4 regions of the Paenibacillus sp. GM1FR genome follow, and region 1 is predicted to be linked to each of the others. Evidence: riboswitches for the same ligand, from Rfam matches in the RefSeq annotation. Region 1 holds a riboswitch; each other region holds the start of a gene.
What was found. A riboswitch is a leader RNA that binds a small molecule or an ion and turns the genes downstream of it on or off. The one in region 1 is predicted to bind thiamine pyrophosphate.

Region 2: linked by a shared signal. The riboswitch ahead of PAEAM_RS15530 (ABC transporter substrate-binding protein) and the one ahead of thiC (phosphomethylpyrimidine synthase ThiC) in region 1 are both predicted to bind thiamine pyrophosphate.
Region 3: linked by a shared signal. The riboswitch ahead of PAEAM_RS12165 (ABC transporter ATP-binding protein) and the one ahead of thiC (phosphomethylpyrimidine synthase ThiC) in region 1 are both predicted to bind thiamine pyrophosphate.
Region 4: linked by a shared signal. The riboswitch ahead of PAEAM_RS09995 (thiamine phosphate synthase) and the one ahead of thiC (phosphomethylpyrimidine synthase ThiC) in region 1 are both predicted to bind thiamine pyrophosphate.

The regions. Positions count from the first base shown of each region.
Region 1 covers NZ_MKZL01000007.1:55,936-63,712, forward strand. The annotation lists gene PAEAM_RS04340 (zinc ribbon domain-containing protein) at 1-792, shown strand, start outside; gene PAEAM_RS31695 (hypothetical protein) at 1,260-1,427, shown strand; gene PAEAM_RS04345 (hypothetical protein) at 1,610-2,299, shown strand; gene thiC (phosphomethylpyrimidine synthase ThiC) at 2,831-4,648, opposite strand; TPP riboswitch at 5,033-5,146, opposite strand; gene PAEAM_RS04355 (IclR family transcriptional regulator) at 5,295-6,038, opposite strand; gene PAEAM_RS04360 (alpha/beta hydrolase) at 6,398-7,423, shown strand; gene PAEAM_RS04365 (Fe-Mn family superoxide dismutase) at 7,573-7,777, shown strand, end outside.
Region 2 covers NZ_MKZL01000021.1:32,276-40,052, reverse strand. The annotation lists gene PAEAM_RS15540 (ABC transporter permease) at 1-528, opposite strand, end outside; gene PAEAM_RS15535 (thiamine-binding protein) at 528-818, opposite strand; gene PAEAM_RS15530 (ABC transporter substrate-binding protein) at 1,081-2,121, opposite strand; TPP riboswitch at 2,429-2,541, opposite strand; gene PAEAM_RS15525 (NAD-dependent epimerase/dehydratase family protein) at 2,686-3,441, opposite strand; gene PAEAM_RS15520 (VOC family protein) at 3,459-3,845, opposite strand; gene PAEAM_RS15515 (DUF2798 domain-containing protein) at 4,020-4,529, shown strand; gene PAEAM_RS15510 (MFS transporter) at 4,951-6,186, opposite strand; gene serS (serine--tRNA ligase) at 6,574-7,777, shown strand, end outside.
Region 3 covers NZ_MKZL01000012.1:91,834-99,610, forward strand. The annotation lists gene PAEAM_RS12155 (S-layer homology domain-containing protein) at 1-856, opposite strand, end outside; gene PAEAM_RS12160 (radical SAM/SPASM domain-containing protein) at 1,122-1,997, opposite strand; TPP riboswitch at 2,216-2,318, shown strand; gene PAEAM_RS12165 (ABC transporter ATP-binding protein) at 2,478-3,242, shown strand; gene PAEAM_RS12170 (ABC transporter permease) at 3,232-4,062, shown strand; gene PAEAM_RS12175 (ABC transporter substrate-binding protein) at 4,230-5,303, shown strand; gene thiM (hydroxyethylthiazole kinase) at 6,182-6,994, shown strand; gene thiD (bifunctional hydroxymethylpyrimidine kinase/phosphomethylpyrimidine kinase) at 6,991-7,777, shown strand, end outside.
Region 4 covers NZ_MKZL01000011.1:947,010-954,786, reverse strand. The annotation lists gene PAEAM_RS10015 (ThiF family adenylyltransferase) at 1-1,009, opposite strand, end outside; gene PAEAM_RS10010 (thiazole synthase) at 1,006-1,773, opposite strand; gene thiS (sulfur carrier protein ThiS) at 1,776-1,979, opposite strand; gene thiO (glycine oxidase ThiO) at 1,976-3,142, opposite strand; gene PAEAM_RS09995 (thiamine phosphate synthase) at 3,160-3,822, opposite strand; TPP riboswitch at 4,049-4,158, opposite strand; gene PAEAM_RS09990 (ABC-F family ATP-binding cassette domain-containing protein) at 4,233-5,783, opposite strand; gene PAEAM_RS09985 (hypothetical protein) at 5,922-6,905, opposite strand; gene PAEAM_RS09980 (hypothetical protein) at 6,892-7,443, opposite strand; gene PAEAM_RS09975 (hypothetical protein) at 7,440-7,777, opposite strand, start outside.

The DNA of each region.
Region 1 (7,777 bases):
GGCATGCCGCTCACAACCCCTGCCCAATTCGGAACGGAAGCAGATGGAAGCACAACCCGTGAGTACTGTATCTATTGTTACAAAGAGGGCAAGTTTGAGCAGCCCGGTATGTCACTTGAAGGCATGACCGAGATGTGCACTGCCATTCTGAAGGACGAAGGCATGGATGAGGAATCCGCTCGTTCGATGCTGCGTAACCAGCTTCCTTTTTTGAAGCGTTGGCGCACGAATACAACGGATCAACACACAGAATCTCTGGCTGAAAACTCTACTGCTTCCGCTAATCCTGGTCAGGTAACAACAGAGCATTCGTTCTCTGCCCAGCCCGTTCGTTATGTCACGCTCCCTGGCAAACGTATTGCCGGCGTATCCGCCCGCACAACCAACGCCATTGAGATCAGTGGCAAAGGCTGTATTCAGGGACTCTGGAACAATTATTTTGCCTCAGAGCACCTCCCTGCACCTGAAGTTGTTCGCTATGGTTGTTACACGGATTACACCGATGGGATAACCGGAGAATACACCATACTGGTAGGGCATGAGGTCAGTCCGAACGAATCATTGCCTGAAGGATTGGACGACATTTTACTCCCTCCTGCAACTTACGCCGTATTCACTTCCAGAAAAGGACCGATGGCAGAGGTTGTTGGCGAAGCCTGGGGAGCCGTGTGGGCCTGGGATAAACAAAGTGATCGTACGTTCACCGGGGATTTTGAATTATATGATGAACGCAGCCTGAATCCCGAAAGTGTACAAGTGGATATATACATCGCTGTTCGCCAAAGTAGATAAAACCAACACGATACCACCTCAGACAGAATCAAAGTTTCATCGCATCTTTCTTCATAATCAAGCAAGCTGCCGGGTTCGCTCGGCAGTTTTTTTGTTATATCCGGAACTACATTATCCCCTAAACAACCCGACCATGGTACCAAGTTAGTTAGCATGCTTTGCATCATTTAACCAGATAATATGCCTCATATGCGGGTACCATTGACTTCCTTAAAATTGGGACTATTCACATAACAACCGATTCGATCCTCCCATATCAAACCTTTAATATTAGGTCCTTTACTCCTGAATTTCCCTAAAAACGTTTACATCTCCTTAAAACCGGGTAAAATCACTACAATCCAATTGGAATTACGCTTTAAACTCTTTTATTTCGTCTAACAAGTCACATGTACCTATATGCGCACCTGGCATGGTAACCAGTCGAAATACATAATTCAAAAAAACGCATCAAAGGAGGAACCAAGATGATCCGCATGCCTATTCAGCAAATGATCCCGTACCATCACCAATATCCGCGCAACACGGCGACCACTGCTCCTAAAAAGGAGAATGAGAACACTCAAGGTCTATCCTTTCATGAAATTCTGCAACAAAAAATGGCGAAGAAAAATGCTTCTCCTTCCCTTAGATAAAAATGGACACCGGACCGACCCTAGTCGAGTCAGGTTATCAACCGTCTTTCCGCAGCTTGGCGGAAGGGCGGTTATTGGCGTTGAGCCATAAACGACTGTACAGTTCTCAGGCATGTTTCTATAATGGTTTAAATATCTAAAAGATCCATGACATATACGAACTGTAAAAGGGGACTTAGCACATGATCACCATTGGTTGTTTTCACGCTCATTATTCCAACATCGCCTTAATTGAAGAGACGCTTGCTCCTTATGAAGTTGAATTGGTCCATTACGTCGATCCAGGTCTGGACCGTCTTAAACATGACGCTGACTTTTCCGAGGTTGTCGTTCGCGAGAAGGTAGCCCAGACGCTCCAATGGATCGCTGAGTGTCATGCCGATGCCATTCTGGTCACGTGTACCCTGTTTGCGACAGTACTGGAGCAGGAAGCCACACAGGTCCCTGTGCCTGTGATCGGCATAGATGATCCGTTATTGCAGGAGATGCGGCGAGTAGCAGGAGATTACATAATCGCATTCACCAACCCGGCAACCATTGAAGGAACGATGGCGCGGGTGAATCAGACATTACAGCAAGAGGATGAGAATGGGCAACTACACGTTGCCAAGACATCTCAGACGGAAGCGGTGTGCATCCCTGGGACATTTGAGTTGATTATGCGTGGAGATCAGCAAGGGTATCTCGAAGCGGTACGAGAAGGCTTACAGCAGATTGCTGAGCAGTACCCGGGTAAAGCGGTAGTGGCGGCCCAACTGTCTATGGCTCCCGCTGCTGCACAGGTTACAATAGATCACGGTATTCCAATCCATAGCCCGCTGGCATTGCTTGCGGCGTATTTGGAGAAGGATTTGGGCTTGGCTCGACAGTAGCTGCTGATTTGGAGTGAAATATTACAATCACTAAAAAGATGTGAAAACTACTATATCGACTCCTTTTGCAAAATAAAAATGCTCTCGAACAAGAGCATTTCAAATGGTATAATCACTTTGTACAGCCAATTTGTGGTGGGAAATAGGCTTGCCTCCAGTGGGAGGTGATCCTATGAACTTCTCTTTTAACGACGTAATCGTGTTCGCGATGTTAATTATTGCGCTCCTGACATACATCGATCGTAAAAAGAAGTGACCCGCCACAGGTTGACGGCCTGACGGGTCACTTCATCTGAACTTGCTGCACTCGGAGGAATACCCACCGCAAATGCTGTGCAGGAGTAGCCATTGGCCTGGCTACTCTTATTGGTGTTTACTTACATTCATTTTATTAAACATCTGCTAGACAATCAACCATAATGCTGATAAAAAGTATCAGGAAGCTGATCAATAAGATGAAGAAGACGACATGATAGCAGTATTCTCACCTTCAAACGATGTCAGACTGCCCAGCTTGCGCTGTACCGGCGCCTAGGAACGTGTCCGATATTCCTCGGCTTTTTCCTGCATCCCGGCAGCTACAGCCTCATTCTCGGACAATCCTTTATCCGCGGCAAAGGCACGAATGTCCTGCGTGATGCGCATGCTACAGAACTTTGGTCCGCACATGGAGCAGAAATGAGCTTCTTTGGCTCCTTCTGCTGGCAGCGTCTCATCATGGTAGGACAGCGCACGTTCCGGGTCCAGTGACAGGTTGAACTGGTCACGCCAACGGAACTCGAACCGCGCTTTGGACAATGCGTCATCGCGGCGTTGAGCACGCGGATGGCCTTTCGCCAGATCGGCGGCATGAGCTGCGATCTTGTAGGCGATGACCCCTTCCCGCACATCATCCTTGTTGGGCAGGCCCAAATGTTCTTTTGGCGTAACATAACAGAGCATGGACGTGCCGAACCAGCCAATCATGGCTGCCCCAATGGCGGACGTGATGTGATCATATCCTGGCGCAATGTCGGTCGTTAGCGGCCCAAGTGTGTAGAACGGTGCTTCTTTACAGATTTCCATCTGCAAGTCCACATTCTCCTTGATCTTATGCATCGGCACGTGACCCGGACCTTCGATCATCACCTGCACATCATGCTTCCATGCGATCTGCGTCAGTTCCCCGAGCGTAGCCAGTTCCGCCATCTGAGCTTCATCGTTGGCATCGTAGATACTGCCTGGACGAAGTCCATCTCCCAGCGAAAACGCCACATCATACCTTTTCATAATCTCGCAGATTTCTTCAAAATGGGTGTACAAAAAATTCTCCTGATGATGCGCCAGACACCATGCTGCCATAATGGAACCGCCCCGAGACACAATGCCTGTCATTCGCTTGGCGGTCATGGGGATATAACGCAGCAGTACACCTGCATGAATCGTAAAGTAGTCCACGCCCTGCTCTGCCTGCTCAATGAGTGTGTCACGGTACAACTCCCAGGTCAGCGCTTCCGCTTCGCCATTCACCTTCTCCAGCGCCTGATACAGCGGCACCGTACCAATCGGCACAGGTGAATTGCGGATAATCCATTCCCGGGTGGTATGAATGTTTTTGCCTGTGGACAGATCCATCACCGTATCCGATCCCCAGCGTACCGCCCAAGTCATCTTCTCCACCTCTTCCTCGATGGAGGAAGATACAGAAGAGTTGCCTATATTGGCATTGATCTTCACATGAAAATGACGACCGATCAACATCGGCTCACTCTCCGGGTGATTGATGTTGGATGGCAGAATGGCCCGTCCACTCGCCAGCTCCTGTCTCACAAATTCCGGTTCCACGCCTTCACGAATGGCGGCAAACTCCATCTCTGCCGTAATGACTCCCTGCCTCGCGTAGTGCATCTGAGTCACACAGCGTCCTGTCTGTGCTCGCAGCGGTTTGCCTCGTAATCCGGGGTACTCTTCAGCGCCAGCTCTCTTCCCTCCGGGCTTCAGTCCGTTATCCTCCGGTTTAACTGTACGGCCTTGGTAAGTTTCGACATCGCCACGCTCTGTGATCCAGCGAGTGCGCAGGGCTGGCAGACCTGCACGGATATCCGCATGAAATTTGGGATCGGTCATGGGGCCGCTCGTATCGTAGACACGCAGCGGTTCGTTATGCTCCACTCCTTGGGGAGTATTCGTGTCATGAAGGGCTATCTCACGCTCCGGTACAGCAATGTCCGGCCGTGAGCCCTGAATGTAGACTTTGCGGCTACCGGGAAAGGGCTGAACCCGTCCGGCCGCTCCTGTTTCTTTTTCCACCTGCTGATCGTTATGTCCCTGCTCCGTCGCTTGTTGTCCCGTTTGATTTCCTGTACTCATGTTCGCTTGTCTCCTCCTCAGTATTCGTCGCTTGTTTGGTTGGAATAGTCATTAGCTCACTTACGTACCTGTCCCAAATCATGCGCAATGCAGAGAAGAAAGAGCGATCCTACACCAGACCAGGGGAGACACTTTTCATGTACAGTTAACAACAGACGGAGGTCACCACAGATCATCGATCTATGAGACTTCCCTCCTCATCCAAGCCCGCTTTTGCAGGTTAGTGAAAAAGAAGCCCATAGAATCCGCGCTATATCGCCCGTTCCCTGTATATAAAAAAGCCGGTCCCCGAAGGAACCGACTTTTATGTCCATCACCAATAATGCACCTTTATGCAGCTCCTTAACGGAGCCCTACAAGGGTCACATCATGTGGTGGTTGTGGTCATATCGCCGATTACTTCCCTACGCTGGTATGATCCAGATCAGGTGCAAAGGGTCCGGAATCTCATGCGATTCCGTCTCAGTCCGGACAATTCGGACTCCCCCAGTAACGTTAATAAGTTGCGGCTTACATAAGCCGCCGTTCATATTCAATGAAGCTGGCTCCGTTGGGCCGTCCATTACAGAGTAGCGCAACCGGAACATAAAAACAACCTTTATATTCCAGAACACCAACCCAATTGGAGAAAAATCTTAACTCAACATCAGGATAACATGAGCCCCATTTGCGTAGCAGCATCCTTCAACACAGGTGCGTATTCATGCAATGTCTCCTGCGAGAGTCGGCTGACAGGCCCTGAGACCGAGAGGGCAGCTGCAATATTGCCTCTGCGATCCATAATCGGAACAGATACCGCGGCGGCTCCCGGCTCACGTTCCTCATAACTCGTCGCATATCCGTTATCCCGGATATCTCCCATCTGCGCCAAATACACCGCCGGATCAATAAACACCGGCCATTCCGGCCCGTTCATCAGTTCTTCACGATCCTCGTCCGTGGCAAACGCCATCAGGACTTTGCTGGAAGCCCCCACAGACAGCGGGAGTCTAACACCAACGGGAGCAACTCGGCGGATCGCCTGATCACTTTGCACCGCCTGAATACGAATCCGTTCACTCCCATCACGCAGGTACAGACTCACGGTCTCCCCCAATCGATCTCTCAGTCGCTCCATCGCAGGCAACAGCAGAATAGCGGGATCATCACTGCGGGACATATGAGCTGACAGCTCCCAGATTCGGATGCCAAGTCGGTACTTCTCTGTTGCTGCATCGCGGATCACGAACCCTCGATCCTCCAGCGTAGCCATCAAGCGGTGCACTGTACTTTTGTGCAGGCCAATCTGGCTGGCAATTTCGGTGAGTCCCAGATCACTGCGTGTGGTAAAACATAATAATATATCCAGCGCCCGTTCCACAGCCCGGACGGTTAACTTGCGATCTTCCATGGCATAATGCCCTCCTCATGTTTCATCACATGAAACTTGGTTACATAAATTATATGAGAAACGGTCTCATCTGTAAACCAAAAAGAGCCAAAATCAAAATAGGCCAACGTGTAAATTTTTCCTTTTTATAAGACTTAATCCCCTGTAATTTACACACTAAGGTAATGTTACCCATATATCTTAAGAACTATATAACAATTGCGTAACAAATGCCCTCAATCAATTGACTTTGACTATACGGGAACATACGATAAAGATATATTACATTAAGATATCGCTCTGAAGCAGGCTCTGAAATCGACGCAATTCTCTTTTCATGTCGTTGTTATCTTCAACTGAACTTCAAAGGAGGGGCATTCATGTATCAATCATCCCAGAGCGAAGCCCCGCTGCAAACAAAAGTGTCCGATCTGCCCTCTTCCCTATCACCGAGGCTGATTCGGTTCAAACATATTATCGTAGCGTTGCTGCTCTCCGTTGTATTTTTTCTACTGTTTTGTTTTATTGCACTGCATGGTTATATCGCATGGGTATTATCCAATCCAACGGTAGCGCCTGTCTTCTCCAATCCGATGCAAGCCAAGAACATGAAGTATGAAGACATCACGTTCCCGGCAGCAGATGGCAGCCGCACGATGCAGGGATGGTATATTCCTGCTGACAATGCTGCAAGCAAAACGATTATTTTCAGTCACGGCTATGGTGCCAATCGTGAAGAAACATGGGTACCCATGTATGACCTGGCACACTATGCCCATCAACTTGGGTTCAACGTGGTGATGTTCGATTACGGCTTCGCTTCTCAAGTGAACAAAGCTGTAGCCACAGGTGGCAAAGCTGAGTCACAGCAACTGCTCGGTGCGATCCAGTTCGCCAAGCAACGTGGTGCGCAGGAACTGGTTGTCTGGGGCTTCTCGATGGGTGCCGGTACAGCGTTACAAACCGGACTGATTACGAAGGAAGTGGATGCAATGATTCTGGACAGTGCGTTCCTGCTGGAGCCAGATACGCTGTACCACAACATTCACAACCAGATCGATCTGCCACGTCAGCCTACACTGGAGATCATGAAACTGTTGTTCCCTGTTCTGAATGGTACCGGATTACAACAGATTCCATACCAGGAAGTGAAAAAGGAAGATTATCCGTTCCCGATTTTCTTCATCCATGGTACAGAGGACGAGAAGGCGCCTTATCCAATTGCGGAGCAACTCGCCGCCAACCAGACCAATCCGTACTCCGATGTATGGATTGTCCAGGATGCGCATCATGAGTTGATCTTCCGGGAGCATCCAAAGGAATATCTGCGCCGTGTTTCAACTTTCCTCAGTCATGTAACGAAAACAAGCAGTGACGATGTGCAGAACACGAATAATGGACAATAACCAAATTTCAATCATCGAATTTTTTCCAGAGCCCTCAGGGGCTCTTTTTTTTGCACTCATAGGACAACAAGCTCGCGGAATATACTCTTGGGACGCATGAACAGACGGTCTGCATGCAATGAATTTCATCTGAAGGAGGTTCAACATAGATGAACTGGTATGGATATGGTCACCTGCTGCCTCTGCGGACATTGGAGGAAATCCGTTTCTGGAAAGAGCAGGAGAAAGAACATACACTCGTCATCCGTGCCCTGGTTCCTGATCTGGAGCCCCCATACGTCAAGCTACTGGAGGAATGGGAGGTTACCTTTGCAAACAGTGAGCGAGTAGCCAATCAGCTTTTAAAACAACTAT
Region 2 (7,777 bases), on a different contig from region 1:
CACGGATGGCAGCGCATGGGGGAGCTCCAGCTTCCAGAAGATCTGATGACGCTTTGCACCAGCCATGCGCATATAGTTCATCATCGCCGCGTCAGTACGGGTCAAGCCGTCCATGGCCGCCACTGCAACGGGGAAGAAGCAGACGAGGATGATGGTAATCAGCTTGGGCAACAGCCCGAATCCGAACCAGATTAACAGGAGCGGCGCGAGCGCGATGGTTGGGATATTTTGACTAAGAATAAGTAAAGGATACAGGGCTGACTTGAGAAAAGGGACCAAATGTAGCACCATCGCAATCAGTAATCCAACCGCTGTTCCAGCGGCGAATCCAATCAGCGTTAACTGAATGGTTGCGGAAGCGTGCATGCCAAGCCGTTCGGCCTGGGTTGCCGCTTCGCGGGCGATGTCGGACGGTGCAGGCAGCATCCATTTCTCAATATGGAAGAGGGAGACGGCTCCCTGCCATATCGCTATAAAGAGAATAACCGCCACAATGGGCGGCCATACACTTTTGAAATAGGCAGGCATTAGCGATACTTCTCCGTCAGGGTATCCATGCTGAAGCCGGTAGGGCTATGGGCGATTTTGATCTGGGAGATGATGCTTGGGCTGCCAGCCTCCACGAGTACCTCGTGCATTTTACGGACAACTTCCAGCAGTTCCTCTAGTTCCCCCTCCATCGTGGTGTCGAGCGCGTTCACCTGATATTTCAGGCCGGATTGCTGAATAACTTCAATGGCGCGATCAACGTAAGGATAAGAGTTCTCGCCATTTGGCGTTTTCGGGATAACCTGAATGCTAAGTAGTGTGCTTGCCATGAGAGATCACGGCTCCTTTCGTGATATATAAAATGAACTAATGACTGTTACACTTGCCACTTCGATGACAGAATAACCTTCCAATCGCTGTTATCCCCAGATTTTTTTGATTCCCTTTCTCTAAAGGGAAAATCCGGTGATAGCGTATGCTTCCGATGCAGCTTTCTTTCAGAAAGCTTTTAGGCGACCGCTTCGCTTTTTCACGTTATTTCTGTCCTCTCCGTCCTCGTGTAAAATTTAAGTTCGTTTTATATGAGAAATTTTATTGGGGTAAAAACTCGTTTGTATATGCCTTGCTCACATCGATCTGTTCATCCAGCAGTTTTTTGCTAAACATCCAGTCAGTGTAGTTTTGCCATACTTTCTGCTTTTGCTCACCCCAGCGCGGGGCGTCATCTGTGTACTTGGGACTAAGCCATTTCTGGCTTGCCAGCACCAATTCCTTATCCAGATCCGGTACGGCCTTGATCAGAATGTTCGCTGCGTCTTCGGGATGATCAATCGCATATTGATACCCCTCGGAAGTGGCTTTCAGGAATGCTTTCACCAACTCAGGGTCGTTTTGGATCGTCTGCTCGTTTGTTACGAGGACAGGTGTGTAATAATCCAGTGCATCTGAATAATCCTTCACATATAACATGTCGATCGGTTCCCCGCGCAGTTCGGCTTCAATACCTGTCCAGGCGTAGAAAATCCACGCGAAATCAATGTCCCGTTTCACTGCGGTGAAAAAGTCAGCATCACCCATGTTAATGTTTTTCACTTTGGATACATCGGCGCCGTCGCCTTCCATAATGGATTGCATCACGGCTTCTTCGACTGGGGAACCCCAACCGCCATAGGTTTTGCCTTCAAAATCTTTCGGTGACTTGATATTCCGATCCGCCGGAGCGGCGAACCCGGATGTATTATGCTGAATAACTGCTGCAATGGAGACGAGTGGAACACCCTGTGTGCGGGCTTGAGTTACACTCTCCTGATAACTTACGCCAAAAGGCACTTCATTCGATGCAACCATCGTATCTGCGCCACCGGCACCTGGTTGTACAATCTCCACGTTCAAGCCTTCGGCCTTGTAAAAACCTTGATCTACAGCTGCATAAAGGCCTGTATGATTCGTATTTGGTGTCCAGTCGAGCACCACTTTAATATCTTTCAGGGCGGCAGTGTCACCTTCGTTGCTGCTTTCCGTATTTGTGCCGCCGTTCTGCCCAGCTGGGGCAGCTTCTTTGCCACCACATGCGGCTACAGTTACCATAAGCACGCATAAGAGCAACAATCCCATCGTTTTACGCCATTTCATCTGTGGTTCTCTCCTTCGGTATGTCCGGCCGATTGGCACGGGGTACTCCTTGGCTTCATATCCAATCATCTTGCATAAATCGACAGATTTATACCAGTTGAGATCCGGATGACGTTATTTTTGAACAAGTAAAACGTCCATCGATGTCATTCAAGGAAGCCAGACCGCGTTTAGCGGCAGTTTTTCTTGCAATATCAGGAAGGTGATGCTTCCAGTCTTATACTTTCTGATAGTAACAAAAAAAGCGCCCCGTATTCCGGGACGCGTGCAGGCGTTAGAGAGGTGGCGTTCAGCCATAGGGCTGTGCCATTTCGATATACTCCGATTCCTACGCTGGCATGATCCAGATCAGGTCTAAGGGTTAGTATCTTGGTGGGATACACTCTCAGCCGGCCAATTCCGACTCCCCTGGGAAACTATGAAGTTACGGGCATTACTAGGTGTAATTATAGGCCAGCGGGTGGAACGTGTCCAGTCATGAACTGGATAGGGACACGTATAAGTTATCAAACAGGCCGTTATACATATGTATAACAGCCTGCTTGGATGTGTTATTTTCAATAATTATCGTGGCGAATCATATAAGGCAATCTGACTGAGTGCAAAAGCATCGGATTTTGGGTCATAACCTACCTGTTTCTGAGTGGTTTCCAGATTCAATCGTTTAAACCGATTATTCGAGATCCCATGCAGTATGGTGAAGGGTTCCAGATCGGTAGTTGTAATTGCTTTGAACATCAAATCACACAAGTCAGCCGGACTAATATACGCGCTCATATCCCTTGCCTCCAGCACGGGTCCGTCCGGTTGAAAATCATCATATGCACCTATACGTATTGCTACACTTTGTAAACCTTCGGTATACGCAAAATAGGAAGCGAGCGATTCTCCAAAACATTTGCTAACCCCGTACAAATTCCGTGGGCGTGTGGGCATGTCCGGATAGACTTGAGCATCTATGGGATACCCCTCAATCGTCTGTGCACTGCTTGCAAGAATGACTCTTCGTACACCTTGGTCTTTAGCTGCACGGAATACATTAAATGTACCTTTGATATTGATGTCCAACAACGATTCATAAAATCCGGCATTCGGGGAAGGATCTCCCGCCAGATGTACAACCACATCCATGCCTTCGCAAGCACGCTGACAGGCTTCGGGGTCTGTCACATCCAGTGTCATGATCTCATGGCTTGTCCCTTGATACGTATGCAGTCTGTCGATATTCAAATCCGTAAGTCGCAGGTGAAATGTCTCTGACAAGTGTTGGGACAAGTCACGTCCAATTTTTCCGGCTGCGCCGGTAATTAAAATGTTCATGAAATCAGCTCCAATTCTTAGCGCTGGAAGAACTCAATCCATTCCTTTTCAGGTCCATAGATGAAGAAATAGCGGTAACCGTTAGGCAATGTAATAATCTCTCCATCGATAAATTCGGCTTCGGTGGCTTGGATGCGTTTGTACTCAGAATCGAGGTCATCCACGTGGATGGCAAAATGGTGCACCGTACCTTCGGAAGGCAGCTTGTCGCTGTATCCTTGAATTAACTCAATCTCAGTCTCATTACTTCCATTGAAGCCAAGGAAGGCGAGCTGAATGATACCGTTGGTATGGGTCACCCGGTCTTTCAATTCAAGACCAACGATCTCCGTGTAGAAACGCAGCGTGGTCTCCAGATCACGAACGGCAATGCCGACGTGGTCAATGCGCTTTTGAAAACTCACAATCAAAAACCTCCTTATGTAGTGAATGTTTCTACCATTTTAAGGGATATCATAGAGCTGTACTACATGGTTGTCAAATCCAATTTTAAATTGGAAAAATCATAATTGTTCACAGAATGTTCACTTATGCGGAGGGTTTGGTCATCTCTATAATTACGAAGGTAAACAGAGAGGATGAGAGAATTGCCAACCAGCAAGAAGGAACAAATTATTTTCGGATTAATGATGTGTACAGGAATGGTCTTGGTCATGATGTTCTTCAATCTATGGCACAGTGGGTTACTCGGCAAGATGTCCCCGCTTGAGATACTGCTTCAATTCATATTATGTTTTGTCATCGCGTTTCTGGTGGAGTCTTTCATTGTTGGCCCTGTGGCGAGAAAGATTGCATTCTCCTTGCCCTTTGACAAGTCCAACAAGATTTTGGGTGTGCTCGTCATGTCATTTTTCATGGTGATTGGCATGGTTCTGATCATGTCCATGTATGGAATGATTTCAGCGTATCTTGCAGACCAATTAAGTGGGGGTTCCATATTCCGTACCTATCTTCAGACGATCGCTCGCAACTTCAGCCTGGCGCTTCCATATCAGTTAATCATTCTGGGACCACTCGTGCGATATGTAGTCGGTAAATTCATCAAGGATAACGGGCCCGTAATGCCTGTCGTTAACAAAAGTGTGTGATTCGGCTGGCCCTAAGTATTTCCTGGGCAATCTTGTGCAAATGAATAGATATTATTCTCACCTTTAATGAAAGGTGATGAGAGAGGCAAAGATAGGGCACTGCCGCCATATTACAGCGCTAACGAATCGAGGACACCTTATTAGGCCAGTTTCTAAGGGAATGAAAACCTAACGAATCTCAGCGGTGTTATTATGCAAAAAACCTCCAACGAGACATTTAATTGAAGCTAATTATCTATAATAACGTCTCTAGGATTCGTTAGATTTCAAACATGCGGAAATGGAGGGGGATAGCGTGTGCTAGGTTCGTTAGAACAGAGTAACGCTACAAAAAAATGTCCACCGTCAGGTCATGGCGGTGGACATTTCAATTTCTTTAATAGGTATTTCTAATCCTCAGGACTGGATCAACACAGAACTGTTAAGTCGCAGAATTGGCTATATGTTTGTTCTGCCATTGATACGTGATTACGCTAATGACAAGCAGGCCAACTGCAAAGATCGCAAGCATCCATGCAGACTGATTAACCGCCAGATGATCAAGACTCCATCCCGTAGTCAAAGGCAGAATGGCACCGCCAACCCCACCTGAGGCAATCAAAATGCTGGGTGTGGATTCTTCTGTTCCGGGCAGCAGTTTACTGGCGAAGACAAGGGCAATGGAAAATATCCCTGACATCGCAAGTCCAAGCAGCAAGATGATGAGAAATGCAGACCAGATTTGGTTTGTAAATGGAAATACCATTAACAAAAGAACAGACGCAAGACAACTGTACAGGACATAGACGCGGTATTGGAATTTCTCTGCGATATATCCGGCGAAGAGTCGTCCCACGGACATGGCAATCCAGAAACAGGTGACGCTAAGCGCTGCTCCGGCTTCCTTCATGTTCATTTTCTCAATCAGAATTGCTGGCATGAAGTTCGCAAGACTCATCTCTGTGCCAACATATAGGAAGAAGAACAGGACGAATAATACCAGAAGAGTCCTGTTACGGCCACGATAGGTTGGACTGGATGTACTTGCAGATGCGGGATGCATCTCACCCGATGTCCCAGCAGAGTGCGTATTTACGGAAGCATGATTTGAACTCTGTCGCTCCAGAAACTTATCGAGTTCACCGAATGATCCTTTCGCCCAGAAAACAAAGGTCAGCGCTGCGCAGATCGCAACAACGAGAAAGGAGAGACGCCAGTATCCGGCAGCAATCAGACCGCTGGCAATGAGCGGCATGACCATCGCCCCAATCCCGAATAACACTTCCAGTCGACTCATAGCAACGGCTGTATTGTCTTTGATTGCAGCGATGATAATGGTGCCAATAACAGCTTCAACCATTCCGAATCCAAAGCCGGCAGCGGGTGCAATGACGAACATCCAGCCCCATGGTGGCAGTAGCATGTAGGATAATTCTGCAATACAGAGCAACGCTGTGGCGATTAACAGGCCTCCCCGTTTACCAAAGCGTCTGTTCAGCCATGGAGATAACAATACACCACCTAGGAATCCGGCAAATTGAGCAAAGATCAGCGTTCCGCCTTGGCTATAATCTTTGCCGTAATGTTCAAGTGCAACCGGTAGAATGGAACCGAGCACAACGTGGGCAAGTCCAATCAGGAAATAGGACAGACATCCGATCCAAAGTAATTTTTTCATAAAGAACTCCTTCTATTTATATACATAAATTGAGGATCACAATAAAGCGCAATCTTGAAGACAAAGTCTATCATAACAGGACATGTTAAGTTGTGCCATGAATTCCTGATCGATACAGAAGGTTGCAATCTGGTCCGGCGTTCGTATATACTGAGACCAACAATTACAGATCGGACCATGCCGTTGAAGAGCATCCAACTCGGAGGCGTTTTCGCCAGGGGAGCGATATTTCCCCAAGTTAACCGGAACCGCCCGTTATCGCGGACCAAGAGGCTGGAAGCAGGATATCCTGATTCAGCAAGTTGGGTGGCACCGCGAGCAGAGCGCTCCTCGTCCCAAGGGATGAGGGCGCTCTTTGTATTTTTACAGCCAAAGGAGACGGTGACCATGTTAGAAATGAAGTGGATTCGTGCACATGCAGAAGAGGTTCAGGCCGCAGCAGACGGGAAAAAAATCAAGATCAACATTCGCACATTGTTAGAGCGGGATGAGGAACGCAGGACACTTTTGCAGGAATCGGAAGAAGGTCGCAGGTTGCGCAATACGTTATCTGCTGATATTGGCAGACTCATGCAAGCCGGGAATCGGGAACAGGCCGAGGGTTTGCGGGCTAAGGTGAAACAGATCAATGAACAGTTGGAACAGGTGGAAGCGAGGCTCGCCCCTGTGCAGGAGGAAGTAACCAAGCTGCAATGGCTGGTACCCAATATCGTATCCCCGGATACCCCCAATGGCTCGTCGGACGCAGACAATGTAGAGCTGCGACGTTTGGGAGAGGTGCCAACGTTCGAGTATAACATCAAAGATCACGTGGAACTTGGGGAGTTGCATGATCTCATCGATATTCCCCGTGGAGTTAAGATTGGCGGTACGCGAAGCTATGTATTAAAAGGCGCTGGCCTGTTATTACATCGAGCAGTACAGCAACTTGCGCTTGATTTGCTGCTGAAGCACGGCTTCACACCGATGGAGGTTCCGCTGATGGTCAGGGAGGATGCGCTGGTGAACACCGGATTCTTCCCAACCGGTCGAGATCAGGTCTATGAACTCGAAGGGGAGAACAAGTGGCTGGTGGGAACTTCTGAAGTGCCGCTGGTCTCGTATTATGCGGATGAGATTGTTGATGTTCAAGAGCCTGTGAAGCTGGCTGCGGTATCGACGTGTTTCCGCAGTGAAGTTGGCTCCGGCGGACGGGATGTACGCGGATTGTATCGTGTGCACCAATTTGCCAAAGTTGAGCAGGTCATTCTCTGTGCCCCTGATGCAGAAGAATCGGAGCGCATGTTGCAAGAGATTACGGGACACGCCGAAGAATTGCTGCAATTACTGGAACTGCCGTATCGTGTTGTCGCTGTATGTACCGGAGATATGTCGCAGAAAACGTACAAACAGTATGACATCGAGACCTGGATGCCAAGCCGCGGTGCATATGGAGAAACGCATTCGTCGTCGAATCTGCATGATTTTCAGGCGCGCCGTTCGAATATTCGTTGCCTCGATGCCGAAGGCAAGTTGGTCTACTGTCACACCTTGAATAATACGGCGGTGGCATCGCCGCGTATCCTGATTCCTTTGCTTGAGAATCATCAGC
Region 3 (7,777 bases), on a different contig from region 1:
GGGCTTGTTCCCCGCCTCCACTATTTCCACCATTGTTACTTCCGTTCCCTTTATCTCCGGAGCTGCTACCGCTATTTCCCTTACTCTTACCTTCAGAAGGTTTTGTTGTTTCAGGTTTTACTTCATTTGAATCTTCAGTATCAATCTCTGTCTTGGTAGGAGCCATGTAACTATCATATGTAGACTTATTTATCACAAACTCATATGCAAGTCTAGCTAGCGCCTGTCGATCTGCTATGCCTGATGGATTAAATTTTACTGTTCCATCTTTTTGGACTAATCCTTTGATAAAACCAGATTGATAGGCTAGTGTTACAGAATCTTTCGCCCAGTTGGATACTTGACCCAAATCTGAGAGTTGTGGTTTGGATGTTTGACTCGTTAGATCTTGATTGTCCCAACCAAAGGCTCTAACAAAAAATACAGCCAACTCTTCTCTTGTCACATTTTTATTAGGCGAGAAGCTATCTTTGGAGGTACCTTGAGCAATTCCAGATTTGACAAGTGCACCTACATATCCGGCATACCATTGATCTTCCTTTACATCTCTGAATTGACTTGCTTCGACATTATCAGGCTTTAAATTAAGCGCACCGACCATAATTTTTGCTAATTGAGCTCGTGTTACCGAATCGGAAGGTTTAAATGTCCCATCAGTAAATCCTGTGAGTATTCCTTGTTCTACTAATTTGGTTATTTCCGTTTTGGCATACGAATTATCAATATCAGTAAAAGAAGTTTTAGATGTAGCCACTTCTGCCGATACAGATAAATTGATAGATAACATAGAAACAATCAGAGACGTAGAAAGCATTAACGATAGTTTGTGATTAAACTTTTTCCATTTTGAATTCAAAACTAAAACACACTCCTCAGTAGGCTTCTGGTTGGTAAATCCACTAATATATGAATCTTTAGAACTAATACACCTCCTAATCAATAGGATAATAATACCATGCAAATTCATAAAAACAAGATTAATAAACTATGATTTTACAAAAAAGTTGTTATCCTGAATTGATTTCAATTCTTATTATCTAAATAATTTCGCAATAAAGACAAAACGAACCTACCGAAAAAAATATTTTCGGTAGGTTCGTTTTTAAGTGAATTTATATATTCTAGGCTCCGAATCTCTGACGATAACCGCACTTTCGACACAACTCTTCTACAGCTTCGCGTTTGGAGAAGCCATATACCAGATTGTTCGCTCGCTCACCCTCAATAATCTCCGAGAATGACTTCTCGTGCACATTACCCAGGTTAATCACACCCTCGCCATCGAGACAGCATGGAACCACCGTTCCATCTACAAGCACAGCTGCCTGACCGCGAAGTGCATGGCAAAAGCCTTTACCGTCATCTTCAGGTGCATCCAGACTTGGCCACTGGAACTCATGGTCCTGATTCAGGTATACATTCGGGGCAATTTTGACCCCACTGCCTGGAACCACTTTTTCCTCAATGCGGAAATCCAGATTGAATTCACGTTCCAATACTTCAAGGGTCTCCCGATTTCGATTCATCTGAGCATTTGTGAAGTTATCCTGCGTCAGATTCCAAAGTCGGAATGAGATGATGACATTGTGCTTAACGGCCTCGTGTACAAAGGACAAAATATGACGCAGGTATCCGTCACGGTCTGTTGAACCTTCATGCCCATCGAAACTGTGCAGAGAGAAATTCATCTGCCGCAGCGCTGGTTTGCCAAGCAATTTATGCTGAGTCTTGGGCAGCAGTGTACCATTCGTTGTAATGTTCACCTTGAGTCCCTTCTCATGTGCGGAATCGAGCAACAAATCTATTTTGGGATGCAACAAGGGTTCGCCTTTGACATGTAGATAAATATGATTGGTGTGTGGTTTAACTTGATCCAGTATATTGTTGAAGACTTCAGGGTCAATGAATCCTTTGGCACGCTGTGTCTGCGGACAGAAGCTGCATGCCAGATTGCAGATACTCGTGATCTCAATATATACTTTTTTGAACGTTTTCAACTCGGGTCCCCATTCTGCCTAGGAGGGAGAACAATCCCACCTGCATTTTGTGATCCGGCCAATATGCGCCACCCCTATTATATCGGGTTAGGGAGCCCAGGTAAATTGTTCAGTTGTTCGGGTCTGACTCCAAGTTCATCTCAAGAATTCCATCATGCTGCCTCTTTACAGTTCATGTTCAAGTGATATATGCTGAACAGACAACTGCATATCTTGAACTTTTGCACTAGGGGAGCCTTGCGGCTGAGACGAATATGACTATTCGGACCCTTTGAACCTGATCTGGATCATACCAGCGGAGGGAAGTGGAGCGGCCTTTTAGTAAGCGGAATTTTCTCATGTATGTGAAGATAAATTGCTGATTTAACTTACAGACCCACTCATTTCTCCGGAAATGGGTGGGTCTTTTTTTGTTCCTTTTGCAGAGTATAGGATGCCGTTGTTATTCCAGCAGTCTGACATCAAGGGGGTGAGGATCAGATGAACAACCATGTAACCATTGAGAACGTTAGCTTCGCTTTTCCTGAAAAAAAGGATTCACCCGTGCTCGCCAATGTGTCGCTTCAGGTCCAACAAGGAGAATTTGTCTCGCTCATTGGCTCCAGCGGGTCAGGTAAAAGCACACTCTTCAAGCTGCTCGCAGGCTTGCATGAGCCAACCGTTGGCATCATCGATATAGCTGGTGTACCGCAAGGACAACGGCTCGGACGAATCGCCTATATGCCGCAGAAAGATCTGCTGTTATCCTGGCGTACCGTCATGGAGAACTGCATGCTACCTGCCGAGCTTGCACCAGGCCGACAGGACAAGGACAAACTACGAGCCGATATCATCGCAGGATTGGCAAGGTTCGGCTTGTCCGGTTATGAGCAGGCCTATCCAGATGAGTTATCCGGCGGCATGCGGCAGCGGGTCGCATTGCTTCGTACCTTGCTTACAGGCGGGCAGCTCATGTTGCTGGATGAACCCTTCGGTGCACTCGACGCCTTAACCAAACGAGAAATGCATCGCTGGTTGCTCGAGCTGTGGGAGGGCTTTGGCCAAACCGTGATGTTCATTACACATGACATTGAAGAAGCCCTGCTGTTAAGTGACCGTATCATTCTGTTAACTCCAGGGGGGCAAGGTCAGCAGTTGCGGGAGATGACGGTTCCTTTACCACGCCCAAGGCATTCGGACATGATCTACGAACCGGCTCTCGTGCAGATGAGGCAACAACTGGAGGAACAATTGCATGCAAAATGATAGAGCTGAGGTTAGCGTCTGGACGTGGTGTTCGAAGTGGCTCTCGAACTGGTTTTCCCAATATGGTTTGTTTATTATGCTCATGTTCTTATTACTGGCGATCTGGGAAGTGAGTGTGCGTATGGGTTGGGTGCCCTCCTTCATCATTCCTGCACCCACGGCCATCATAGGCTCACTGGTTGAACATCGTCGTCTGCTGTTGACCATCCATCTGCCTGCTACCTTTATGGAGGTTATTGTTGGTTTTGGCTTGTCCATAGTGACTGGAATTACGCTGGCAACAGGCATGCATATGAACCGGTCGATTGAAAAGGCCCTATATCCCTTCATTGTAATTAGTCAGACCATCCCGCTGATCGCCTTGTCCCCCGTATTTATCTTGTGGTTTGGTTACACGTTGTGGAGCAAAGTCGCGGTGGTATTTTTAATCGCATTCTTCCCCATTGTGGTCAGTACCTACGATGGACTCCGCCAAGGCGATCCGGAGCAGCGTGAACTACTGCTCACCATGGGCGCCAACAAGTGGGATATTTTTTGCAAACTCCAGGTTCCGCTGGCACTTCCCTCTTTTTTCTCGGGGCTAAAGATGTCTGTGGTGTACTGCGTGGTTGGGGCAACGATTGGCGAATGGCTCGGTGGTAGCAAAGGTCTAGGGTACTTCAGCCGTCGTATGTCCAGCAACATGAACACGGATGCGATGTTTGCCGCCATTTTGCTGTTATCCCTGCTTGGGATCGTTTTGTTTATACTGATTACCTGGCTGGAGAAACGATTTAGCATACGGCGTCATCGTCATGGAGGCAAAAGAAAGGTTGGATAATACTTAGACAGAAATTAGATGTAAATACAGTAGTTACAATCTTCAAAACAAAACATATCTTATGCACAATTTCAGCAACATCTTTAATCAGTTCACTGTCACATTATCGTTAACATGCTGTTGCCCATTTTCTACAAACCAAAACGATGAAATGAGGTACTTCATTTATGAATAACAAAGGTATATACTCCCTGCTTCCCATCATGCTCATTAGCCTTTTGCTGATCGTTAGCGGATGCAGCACCACAGACACTAGCCAAAATACGCCAACAACAGATTCGGCAACCAATACACAGCAAACAGATCCGTCTGCAACCGAACCAACATCAGACGCCAAAGATAAACTGTCTATCATGCTCGACTGGTACCCGAATGCAGTACACTCCTTCATCTATGTGGCTCAGGAAAAAGGATACTTTGCAGACCAAGGTCTGGATGTCGATATTCAGATGCCTGCGGATACCAATGATTCGCTCAAACTTGTTGCTGCCGGAAAAATTGATCTGGCCCTAAGCTACCAGCCCCAAATTTTGCTCGCGCGTGGCGAGAACATTCCTGTACGTTCCATTGCTGCTGTTGTTCGCCACCCGCTTGTGCATCTGTTGACCGAAGCAAATGGCAACGTAAGTTCACCCAAAGATCTTGAAGAAAAGACTGTTGGTTATTCCTCCATTCCTCTGTACGAAGCGATGGTACGCACGATGATCAGTAAGGATGGCGGCAATCCCGACAACATAAATCTGGTCGACGTTGGGTTCGATCTGATTCCTTCGCTGGCTTCCGGACAAGCGGATGCGATTATGGGTGGTTTTATTAACCATGAACAATTGATTTTGGAGAAAGAAGGACATGCCATGAAATCGATTAACCCCGTCGATTATGGTGTGCCTGATTATTATGAATTGGTCCTGACTGCAAGTGAAGCTGGCATTGAAGCAAAAAAAGACCAACTTACCCGGTTCGTCAAAGCGGTCCAGGAAGGACAGAAATATGTGACTGAGCATCCAGAAGAAGCCTTGAGTATTCTGCTCGCTCATGAGAATGAAACATCACCGCTTGACCCGGAGATCGAAACCAAAAGCCTGGCTATTTTACTGCCACTCATGAATGAAGAAGGCCAACCATTTGGTCGGCAGGAAATGGAATCGTGGGAAAATGTACGTGCATGGCTCGTTGAACAGGATTTGATTCCTGAATCGGTGAAAGCCGAGGATGCTTTTATTACTCTGCAAGGAGAGTAAATAAAGGAGAGCAATGTGAATGAAGGAAAAGTTAGCAAGAACGTGAGGATTGGATGCATACAGGTTTGTGGAATGGAATTGGCCTGAAGCAAGCATCGGAGGATCAGAATTTATAACAATCCTAAGTGGCTTGATGTGCATCTGGGCAGATTGATATGCGTTTGGGTGACTTGTTGATATGTATTTGGTAATGTAATTAGCGCTTATCTTCAAGCCTACTGGGAGCTGAAACGCTCCTTAACTTGATCGAAACAGAGCATGCTACGACCGCTAACGAATCTGAGGCGTCCTATTCAGGGATTTGGAGCGGTTGCAGAAATCTAAAGAACCTGAAACATGTTATATCAGAATAAATAGCTGTTTGCAGCGTTTTGGTCAGGAGATTCTGGGAATAACGTGTCTGATGTTCCTTACATTTCAAAAGGAGGACCTGACAGCCAAATAAGACGTCCTGTGTTCTTTAGAAACATCGTCTGACCAGTCGTGCCCGATCATGCCCAAATCAGTTGGGTATCGACCAGCCTAGACTTCAAGACACCGGTTGGATGCTAACATCCATCACACTATCTCTTGCCTGAGTTTGGAGAAATTCACTCTGTTCACTTTCTGTATTTTGTATCGTTTCGTTTTTTATTGTTTCGCTAGATATCGATCAGAATGATTCAATTTGTCTATATCCAGTTCCAAAAATTCATTTTAGTGAGTTATGAAATTGATTTAGATTTTACGTTTCTGCTTTTCCCGCATTAATGCATCTGGCTGTTGTTAGACTCTGTGCCCCAACTCAACAAGGCAACTCATATCCTATTATTCTGTTGAGTGACTCCAGATATCGGACTTCCGCCGATCGGGTTACTTCAAAACAAGGAGGAAATTATATGTCTTATCTGGAACGTGTTCGTACGCAAAATCCGCTGGTACACAATATCACTAACCTTGTCGTGGCTCCCTTCACAGCCAATGGTCTGCTTGCACTCGGTACGTCCCCTTTTATGGCCTATGCTCATGAAGAGGTCGCTGATGTCGCCAAGATGTCAGGAGCCGTGGTACTCAACATCGGTACACTCGATGACAAAGTCGTTCAGGCAATCCGTCTGGCAGGCCAATCGGCTAATGCGCATCACGTGCCTGTGGTGCTTGATCCGGTTGGAGCTGGCGCAACCACCTATCGCACGGAAACCGTGCAGATGCTCATTCGTGAACTTCGTCTCACGGTACTGCGCGGCAATGTGGCAGAGGTCGCTAATGTCATCGGTGAGAGTTGGAGTATTAAAGGTGTGGACGCAGGATCAGGTGAGGGCGACCGAATCGGCATTGCGGAGCGGGCAGCGCATAAACTTGGCTGTGTCGTGGTCATTACCGGAAAAGAAGATATTATTACTGATGGACAATCCACATTCCTCACGAGTAATGGTCATGCCCTGCTCACTCAGGTCACAGGTGCTGGCTGTCTGCTCAGTTCAGTGATTGGCGCTTTTACAGCCATAGCGGAATCAGGAGCCGATCTTCTAGGCAGTGTTGTTGAAGCGCTAGCGTTTTATGGTGTAGCAGCTGAACTGGCGGCAGAGCGGACAGCTCATCAGGGGCCGGGCAGCTTCCAGATTGAATTGTTGAATCAACTGGCACAAGTAACACCAGACCTCTTGGCAGAACGCGCACAGACCCGTCAGATCCGTGGAGGTGCAGTATGAGTATTGCTCAAGCGCTCACCATTGCAGGCTCCGATAACGGGGGCGGCGCAGGCATTCAGGCCGATCTGAAAACATTCCAAGAACTTGGTGTATACGGCATGACCGTTATCACCGCTATTGCTGCCCAAAATACAACTGGTGTGCAGGGCGTTTTTCCCATCCCTTACGATGGCATTGCCCAGCAATTGGACTCGACCGGCGAAGACTTTCAACCAACCGCAACGAAGACCGGCATGTTATATAGTGCCGAGATTATTCGTCTAGTGGCTGAGAAATGGCAGCAATACCGTTGGTCAAATCTGGTCATCGACCCTGTGATGGTAGCCAAAGGTGGCGCCCCCCTTCTCCAGCAGGAAGCTGTAAAGGCGTTGGTTACTGATCTGTTGCCCCATGCCCTGATCACAACACCCAATATTCCGGAAGCGGAACTGCTTACCGGGATGTCTATCACCAATCTGAGCCAGCGGGAAGAAGCCGCAAGACGGATTGTACAGATGGGCTCAACGTATGCTTTGGTCAAAGGTGGTCATGATGAAGGAAGTGGCATGATCGTGGATGTGCTCTACGATGGGCAGTCTTTTCATTATCTGGAGAATGTTCGTGTGGTAACACGTCATACACACGGAACGGGGTGCACATACTCTGCTGCCATCACCGCAGAGTTAGCCAAGGGTTCACCTGTTCTGGCTGCCGTTACGACCGCGCGAGCATTCATTCAGGCAGCCATCGAAGATGAGCTGGGGATTGGGGCCGGACATGGGCCGACAAATCATTTTGCGTATC
Region 4 (7,777 bases), on a different contig from region 1:
TGTCTTTTGTTCCGTGTACGAGGACACGTCCATCTTGAAAAATGACCATTCTATGGACTCCTGTTGTAAAAGAAACCAGAAACGGATTGGATTCCACTTTTCCTTCTTGAAGCCTGTTCAGGCGATCTGCTGTATGTTGAAGATCCAGATTCATGCGCCGTGCAGGTCGGATCTGAACGGTGTCCCTGCCACACAACACATCGGTTTTCTCCAGATTGGACGCAGAAAGATATGGATACGTTGCCGAATCTCCGCAGGAAGGACAGTCTTTCTTTTTCGCACCATCCACATTGATGGATATGTATTCGTTCCTCCACACGTCAAATGACAATAACTTACGTCTCAATGCATTTGCATTGCCACTAAGTAACTTCATCGCTTCTGCGGTCTGATTCGCCGTTACCATCTGTACGGCTTGAGGTATGATGCCAGACGTATCACAAGTATCTCCACCCAGAGGGACTTCACCCAGCAAACAATTTAAACATGGCGTATCTCCAGGCATAAATGTATAGGTAATACCGTAACTACCTACGCATCCACCATAAATCCAGGGAATACGGTGCTTCTGTGCCATATCATTAATGAGTAGCCGAGTATCAAAATTATCCGTTGCATCCATGATCAAGTCTGTATGCTGAACGAGTTCTTCCAACTCATCTACTCTGACGTCCAACACTTTCCCTTCCACATGAACCGTGGAATTAATGGCAGATAAACGTTTTTCCGCCGCCATTGCCTTCGGTATCCGCTCCATCGCGTCCTGTTCTACATATAATTGCTGCCGCTGCAGGTTACTCCACTCCACATAATCACGATCCACAATCGTTAAGTGTCCGACTCCTGAACGAACTAACGTTTCTGCAATTCCTGTTCCGAGTGCGCCAGCGCCTACAATTAAAACTCTGCTGCCCTTTAATCTGGCCTGGCCTTCCTTGCCAAGTGGCGCGTACCGTTCCTGTCTGGAATAACGATCGGCCTGCTCGGAAGATGTTAATTGATCTGTCATGTATGAACCATTCCTTCCACCGGACTACTGGCTGCTGCATAACGCTTTACGGGAATCATGCCTGCCTCATATGCCAATCTACCCGCTTCTACCCCCAATCGCATCGCTTTAGCCATGCTCACTGGATCCCCTGATCCGGATACGGCTGTATTTAACAATACGCCATCGGCACCAAGTTCCATCGCATAAGCAACATCTTTTGGGGAGCGCAATCCTGCATCCACAATTACAGGTACAACGGCCTGCTCAATGATGATCTCAAGGTTATAGGGATTGATGATACCTCTACCAGCTCCGATGGGAGAAGCGCCAGGCATTACAGCATGTACGCCAAGCAATTGCAGCCTTTTGGCCAGAATGACATCATCTGAAATATAAGGCAATACCGTGAAGCCCTTTTCCAGCAAAATTTCGCAAGCCTTGTACGTTTCAATCGGATCTGGGAGTAACGTCATTCCATCTCCGATGACTTCGACTTTTATCATATCACAAAGTCCTGAAGCCCGCGCAAGCTCAGCAATCCGCACCGCCTCTTCCGCATTGGAAGCCCCCGCCGTATTCGGAAGAAGTGTGTATTTGTTCAAATCCAACGTATCCAGGAAATGCTTCTGATTACGTTCCTCCAGATTCAGACGACGAACAGCAAAGGTTAAAACTTCCGTTTCAGATGCTTCCACAGCCTGACTTTGCACTTCCAGATCGGAAAACTTGCCTGTTCCGAGCAACAATCTGGACTCAAACGTATATTTACCAATGTTCAACATCATCAACCGCCTCCTACAAAATGTACAATCTCAATTCGATCGCCTTCTCTTAATGCCGTCGTTTCATGGTACTCGCGGGTTAAAATATGCTTATTCAGCTCTACAACTACAGTCTTGACTTGCAGATCAAAAGATTGAAGCAGTTTATCCACACGATTCAATCTGTCTTCAATCTCCATCCGTTGACCATTAACGATGATATTCACTGCACCACTCCCTTTCTGTTCAATCGCTCAGGGCTCAGCGCCTCAATTCCGAGCTCTTCTGAGCTTTTGCCCGCGAGCAATTCAGCGATTAGTCTGCCTGTTATCGCACTGAGCAAAATACCGTTACGGTAATGTCCAAAGGCGGCAAACAGCCCGGGAACACTTTCGCAAGCACCTATATAAGGCAGTCCATCGGGAGTTGCCGGTCTTACGCCTGCCCACGCTCGTATAAATTGCGCTTCTTTCATCCCAGGCACCCAGTGGGTAGCCGCTGTGATCAGCTTCTGAACACCCTGTACAGAAACGTTCAGATCCGTTCTGCCTGGTAGACTGGTTGCCCCGAGCCAAACTTCGCCATTGGCTTTGGGAACAATATAGATATCCTCTGCATACACCGTTCTGTCAGGTCTGTACCCTGCATGTTCATCTGCGAACTGAACGGCGGCTATTTCACCTTTTACCGACCACACAGGCAAGCTCAGATTCACATGTCTCATCAACTCTTCACTCTGTAATCCAGCCGCTATAATGACATGTTTGCATCTCATCTCGCCGATCGATGTGTTGATCCCCTGCACGCCGTGTTCGTTTGCTTGCACACGTATATCCTGTATGTCCTCCATAACCTGTGCTCCCAATACTTGAGCGGATTCAGCATATGCCTTTGTTAGATGGACTGGAAGAATCTCACTCTCGTAAGGTCTGTAGTAGGCTCCATACGTATCTCTGTTAAGCCATGGTGCCTCCTGTTGCACAACGGAACGATCCCACCACACCTCATCAGCAGACAACGCAGACTTCCGATTATTCTTATAGCTGCTTAATTCACTGTATGAACGAAAAGGAGTTAGGAATCCATGGCGTTGCAGACCAACCTCTACATCACTGAGGGTAGCCATTAGTACCTTTTGCTCATGAAGTAACTGCCTGCTCTGCCTGGCAAGCTTAGCCATCAAAGGATGAGCAAAATCCTCACTGTCTGCCGCCAGCATTCCAGCAGCTGCGCAAGAAGTGCCTCCTGCAATCGCCGAACGATCTACCAGCAGTACATCCTGTCCACGGGAAGCAAGCTCATACGCAATGGCACATCCAACAACGCCTCCACCTACAATAATCGTTTCTGCATGAATCTTATCCGGTCTATCAGTAATGATCTTTTTCATCCTCTCATCTCCTTGATTCAGCGGCTCAGACTTTCTGTAGCAACGATAGCCTGCCTTAATAATGCAGCCGCCCGATCCGGGGAATCGCTCGCCCATACATTCGAAATCACAGCGACTCCCTGTGCGCCTGCAGAGCGAATAGCGTGAATGTTTCCCGGTTCGATGCCCCCAATCGCCATGACAGGAATGGAGACACCAGAGCACACTTCAGCCAGAGCATATAATCCTCTTGGTTCAAGATCAGGCTTACTGTTGGTTGAGTAGACATGCCCGAAGAAAAGGTAATCGGCTCCCCGTTCTTCAGCGATTTTTGCCTCATCGATTGAATGAACAGATACACCCAGACGAAGTCGCTGCACATTGCTTATAACAGCAGGGTTATAGTTACGTATCGCATCTTGCCCCCAATGTACACCGCCATAGATGTCATTCTGTGAAGGCAGCTCTGAACCATTGATAACGATGCGACAAGATGGAACGCCAACACCGCGCAGACTTTCAGCCCAACCGATCTTTTGTTGCCACGGGAGTTGTTTCTCTCGTATATGGATGTAGTCCACCCATGGCCAAACGTCCTTTGCAGCTTTTACAAAAGATGCTTGATTCCCTACACCCGTAGATACAACATGCAGTTCAAATGATCCGTGTACACGTACATGAGAAATTACCGTACTTTTCATCTCCTTCCATGCGTGAATGCTATGAAAACACAAAAAAGCCACTCCCGTAGGGGAGTGGCTGCGTATTAATTATAGGACCAGATGACTGACTGATACATACAGTTCATTTCGTGCAATAAAGCTATAGACCTTATAGCCATAACGTTATACACGCAACTGCATGTTTCAATTTACTAAGCAGACGGTTGAGATCCTTTTGAGTTGCCGTTTGCTCACGTCATTCACTGAAACGCGCTCGCCACTTCCCTACGCTGGTATGATCCAGATCAGGTGCAAAGGGTCCGGAATCGCATTCTTCCATCTCAGCCACATCGTGCGGCCCCCCTAGTGTTCATATGAAGTTGTAGCCTATGTTACCATAGAAGGATTTTTTTGTCACCGTTCATTTCTATTAGCGTTGCTTGAATTGTCTAATTTTTCTCAGACCATTCTTCAACATTCCATGTTTTGGTAACCCAACCCTCGTAGAAATCAGGTTCATGAGATACCAGCAACACCGTTCCCTTGAATTCTTGCAAGGCACGCTGTAACTCAGCTTTAGCTGTGACATCCAAATGGTTCGTCGGCTCATCGAATAGAATCCAGTTGCTTTCACGCATCAAGAGTTTGCATAAACGAACCTTGGCTTGCTCTCCACCACTCAGCATGTTAAGCGGACGGGTAATGTGCTCATTTTTCAACCCACAGCGAGCGAGATGACCCCTGACTTCATTCTGGGTCAAATGTGAAAACTCATTCCAGACATCCTCAATCGGCGTGATATTCCCAGCACGAACTTCCTGCTCAAAATATGCCGTTTCGAGATAATCTCCCAAAAAGGTTTTTCCACTGAGTGGAGATATTCTTCCCAAGATCGTCTTCAGCAGTGTCGATTTACCCACACCATTACAGCCTACGATGGCAATTTTCTCACCACGTTCAATCGTCATTGTCATTTTAGGTAGCAAAGGATACGTATATCCAATTTCAAAATCAATACCCTCAAAGACCGTTTTGCTGCTCGCGCGGGCATCCTTGAATTTGAACGTTGGTTTGGCCGCTTCATCTGGACGATCAATTCGATCAATCTTGTCCAGCTGCTTCTCCCGGCTCTTCGCTCGACCTGAAGTGGAAGCACGTGCCTTGTTACGCTGAATGAAATCTTCCTGCTTCTTGATGTACTCTTGCTGCTTCTCGTACGCATCAATATGCTGAGCTTTATTCATATCGGCCATCTCCAGGAACTTGTTATAGTTCGCTGCATATCGCGTTAATTTGGCAAACTCCAAATGATAAATGACATTTACGACTTCATTCATGAATTCCGTATCATGGGAGATTAGAAGAAATGCGTGCGGGTAGTCCTTCAGGTAACGTGACAACCATTCAATGTGCTCTACATCCAGATAGTTGGTCGGCTCATCCAGCAAAAGAGCTGTAGGTTTCTCGAGCAGAAGCTTGGCAAGAAGCACCTTGGTACGTTGTCCACCACTTAGAGCTGCGACATCCCGATCAAGACCAATTGCGGACAAACCAAGACCATTGGCCATCTCTTCTACTTTTACGTCAATCAGATAGAAGTCGCCCTGCTCCAGTTGTTCCTGAATATCGCCCATCTCTTCCAGCAACTGTTCCAGCTTATCTGGATCTGCATCTGCCATCTGGTCCGTAATATTCATCATTTCTTTTTCTAATTCAAGCAACGGAAGGAATGCATCCTTAAGAACGTCACGAATAGTTTTGCCTGGGGTAAGCTTCGTGTGCTGATCCAGATATCCATAACGGACCTTAGGTGTCCATTCCACTTTTCCACTATCTTTAAGCAATTTACCGGTAAGGATGTTCATTAATGTGGATTTACCCACACCATTGGCACCAACAAGTCCTACGCGCTCTCCGGCAAGTAAACGAAACGATACATTTTTAAATAACGTGCGATCTCCAAAATTGTGACTTACGTTCTCTACTGACAATAAACTCATAAGATGAGGTTGCTCCTATCTATTAGACATTACTTTTGTTATTGTTCCGAAACCCTATTCTAGCACAGGTTCCGTCTTTTCTGAAAGTAATGTAAACAGTTCACGAACCTCTTACATGATTTTGTCATACAGGCTACCCTAACGATTAGAGCATTTATATTCGAAATAGCCTTGTGCAGCTGCTTGTTTTGCGTCTGTAAACACCTCTTCAGCACGGTAACCATTACCACATGTGGAGGGATAGTAGTACTTGATACCCGTTAAAGGATCTACCCCACCTACGATGGCCGTTTTCTTCACAAGTCTGCCTCCACCGATCGCATAATTGTTGATCTTTTGGTCACCCACACCTATACCTTGGATAAAGGCCATAATCCCTGTATCGTTAATGGAGTTGTACCAATCTTCCTGCGCAATCAGGGGCATCGTAAACGTATAGGAAATACCGTTCTTTCTGGCAAACTCATTATGGCGGTTAATCACATCAGCCAGATCATCCTGCACAGTAGTCACAATCCGGCTTTGTCTAACTTGCTCAAATACGCTGGTATTCTGAAGTAAAGGAATCTGTGTGGTTGAAGCCAGTTCTTTTTGAAATCCCTCAATCCATTTCCCTGCACTTGCGTCGTAGGCATATACGTAGTCGTCCAGTGTAAAGTTAATACTGTTACCATTAGAATCTGAATATGTATAAGGTTTCTTGGGGCTCCATACTCGCCTGAAAGAATCTTCAAGGTTACCTGTCAACTCTGTTTCTGTGGACAACATATAATAGCCGTCATAATCCAGAATAAGTACGGCAGGAATGTAATTAAACATGTTTCGAATAGCTGCGGGATCATCCTGAATCCCCATATTCAAAGCCATCGTCTGCGTAAATGTCAACAAGGCAAGCTCCTTATCGGCTTTAACAAACTTGGTTGAATCATAACCTGCTTCATCATTTTGCTTCTCATTCTGATGCATCACTGCACCTGCATCCATGACTGCAGTTTGAAGTGCAGATCTGTATCGATGACCAAGATATTGAGCCTCTTCGGCATCTTGGGTATGGAGTGAGATGATCCAGAAGAGCGGGAAGAAGATCAGCACAAATACAATGGATAGCTCAGTAATCTTCATTGAGGACCATACCTCCGTATGTTACAAATACTGCTGAAGCCTGAGCCGTACCACTCAACCATTCACGAATGAGCATGGAAGGTGTACGATTTGTATTTTGGAGCGTCACGGTGAAAAAATCCCCTGTCGTCAACGTATATCTTCGGCCAGGATCATCAACCGGTATCACACCTGAGGATGAGAATAGTCTCTCTCGAATCTGAGCTGCATAATATCCATCCTGCACTACTTCATAGGTCCCGTTAAAACTGTTATTGTCCATCGGGTCTATATAGTGAGGTACATATTTCTTATGTAAATGTTCCATCGACACCTCATACACATTGCCCGTCTGGGCCAGTTGCTCCTCAAACTCAGCCAACATTCGAGGTGAAATATACCCTTTTGTTCGGACAGCATCAACAAAACGTGTTACATTCTGAACAGCCGTCATACGTGCTATATCATCCTGCCGATCGGCTGTTTCAGCAGCTGGGTACACATAGAGCAGAAGGACTGCGAGCAATACGGCAAGCAGCTTGGATGCGGCATTAATCAATTCACACTCGCCTCCTTCCAAAAAACAATCTTGAGCAGTTCTCCAGTTTCATTTCTTATAAACTCTGGTCTGTAGGTGGCATCGAGCTGGACAGGAATCGTCGCTGTTTTGCTGACAAGTGGATCGATCACATACGAAGTTCCATCTACCTCCACAGTAATGCCTGTGCCTGTCATCTGTCTCACGGTATGCAACACTTCCGCACCACTATACTGATACGGATTGGTGGTATGCAGTGTTGTTGTCAGCCGACCTTCCATGCCTGCTGTTGTCTGTACTCTGTCGTTCAAGGCCGCTGATAAAATCTTAACATTCTGTTGCCCGTACAGGCAGG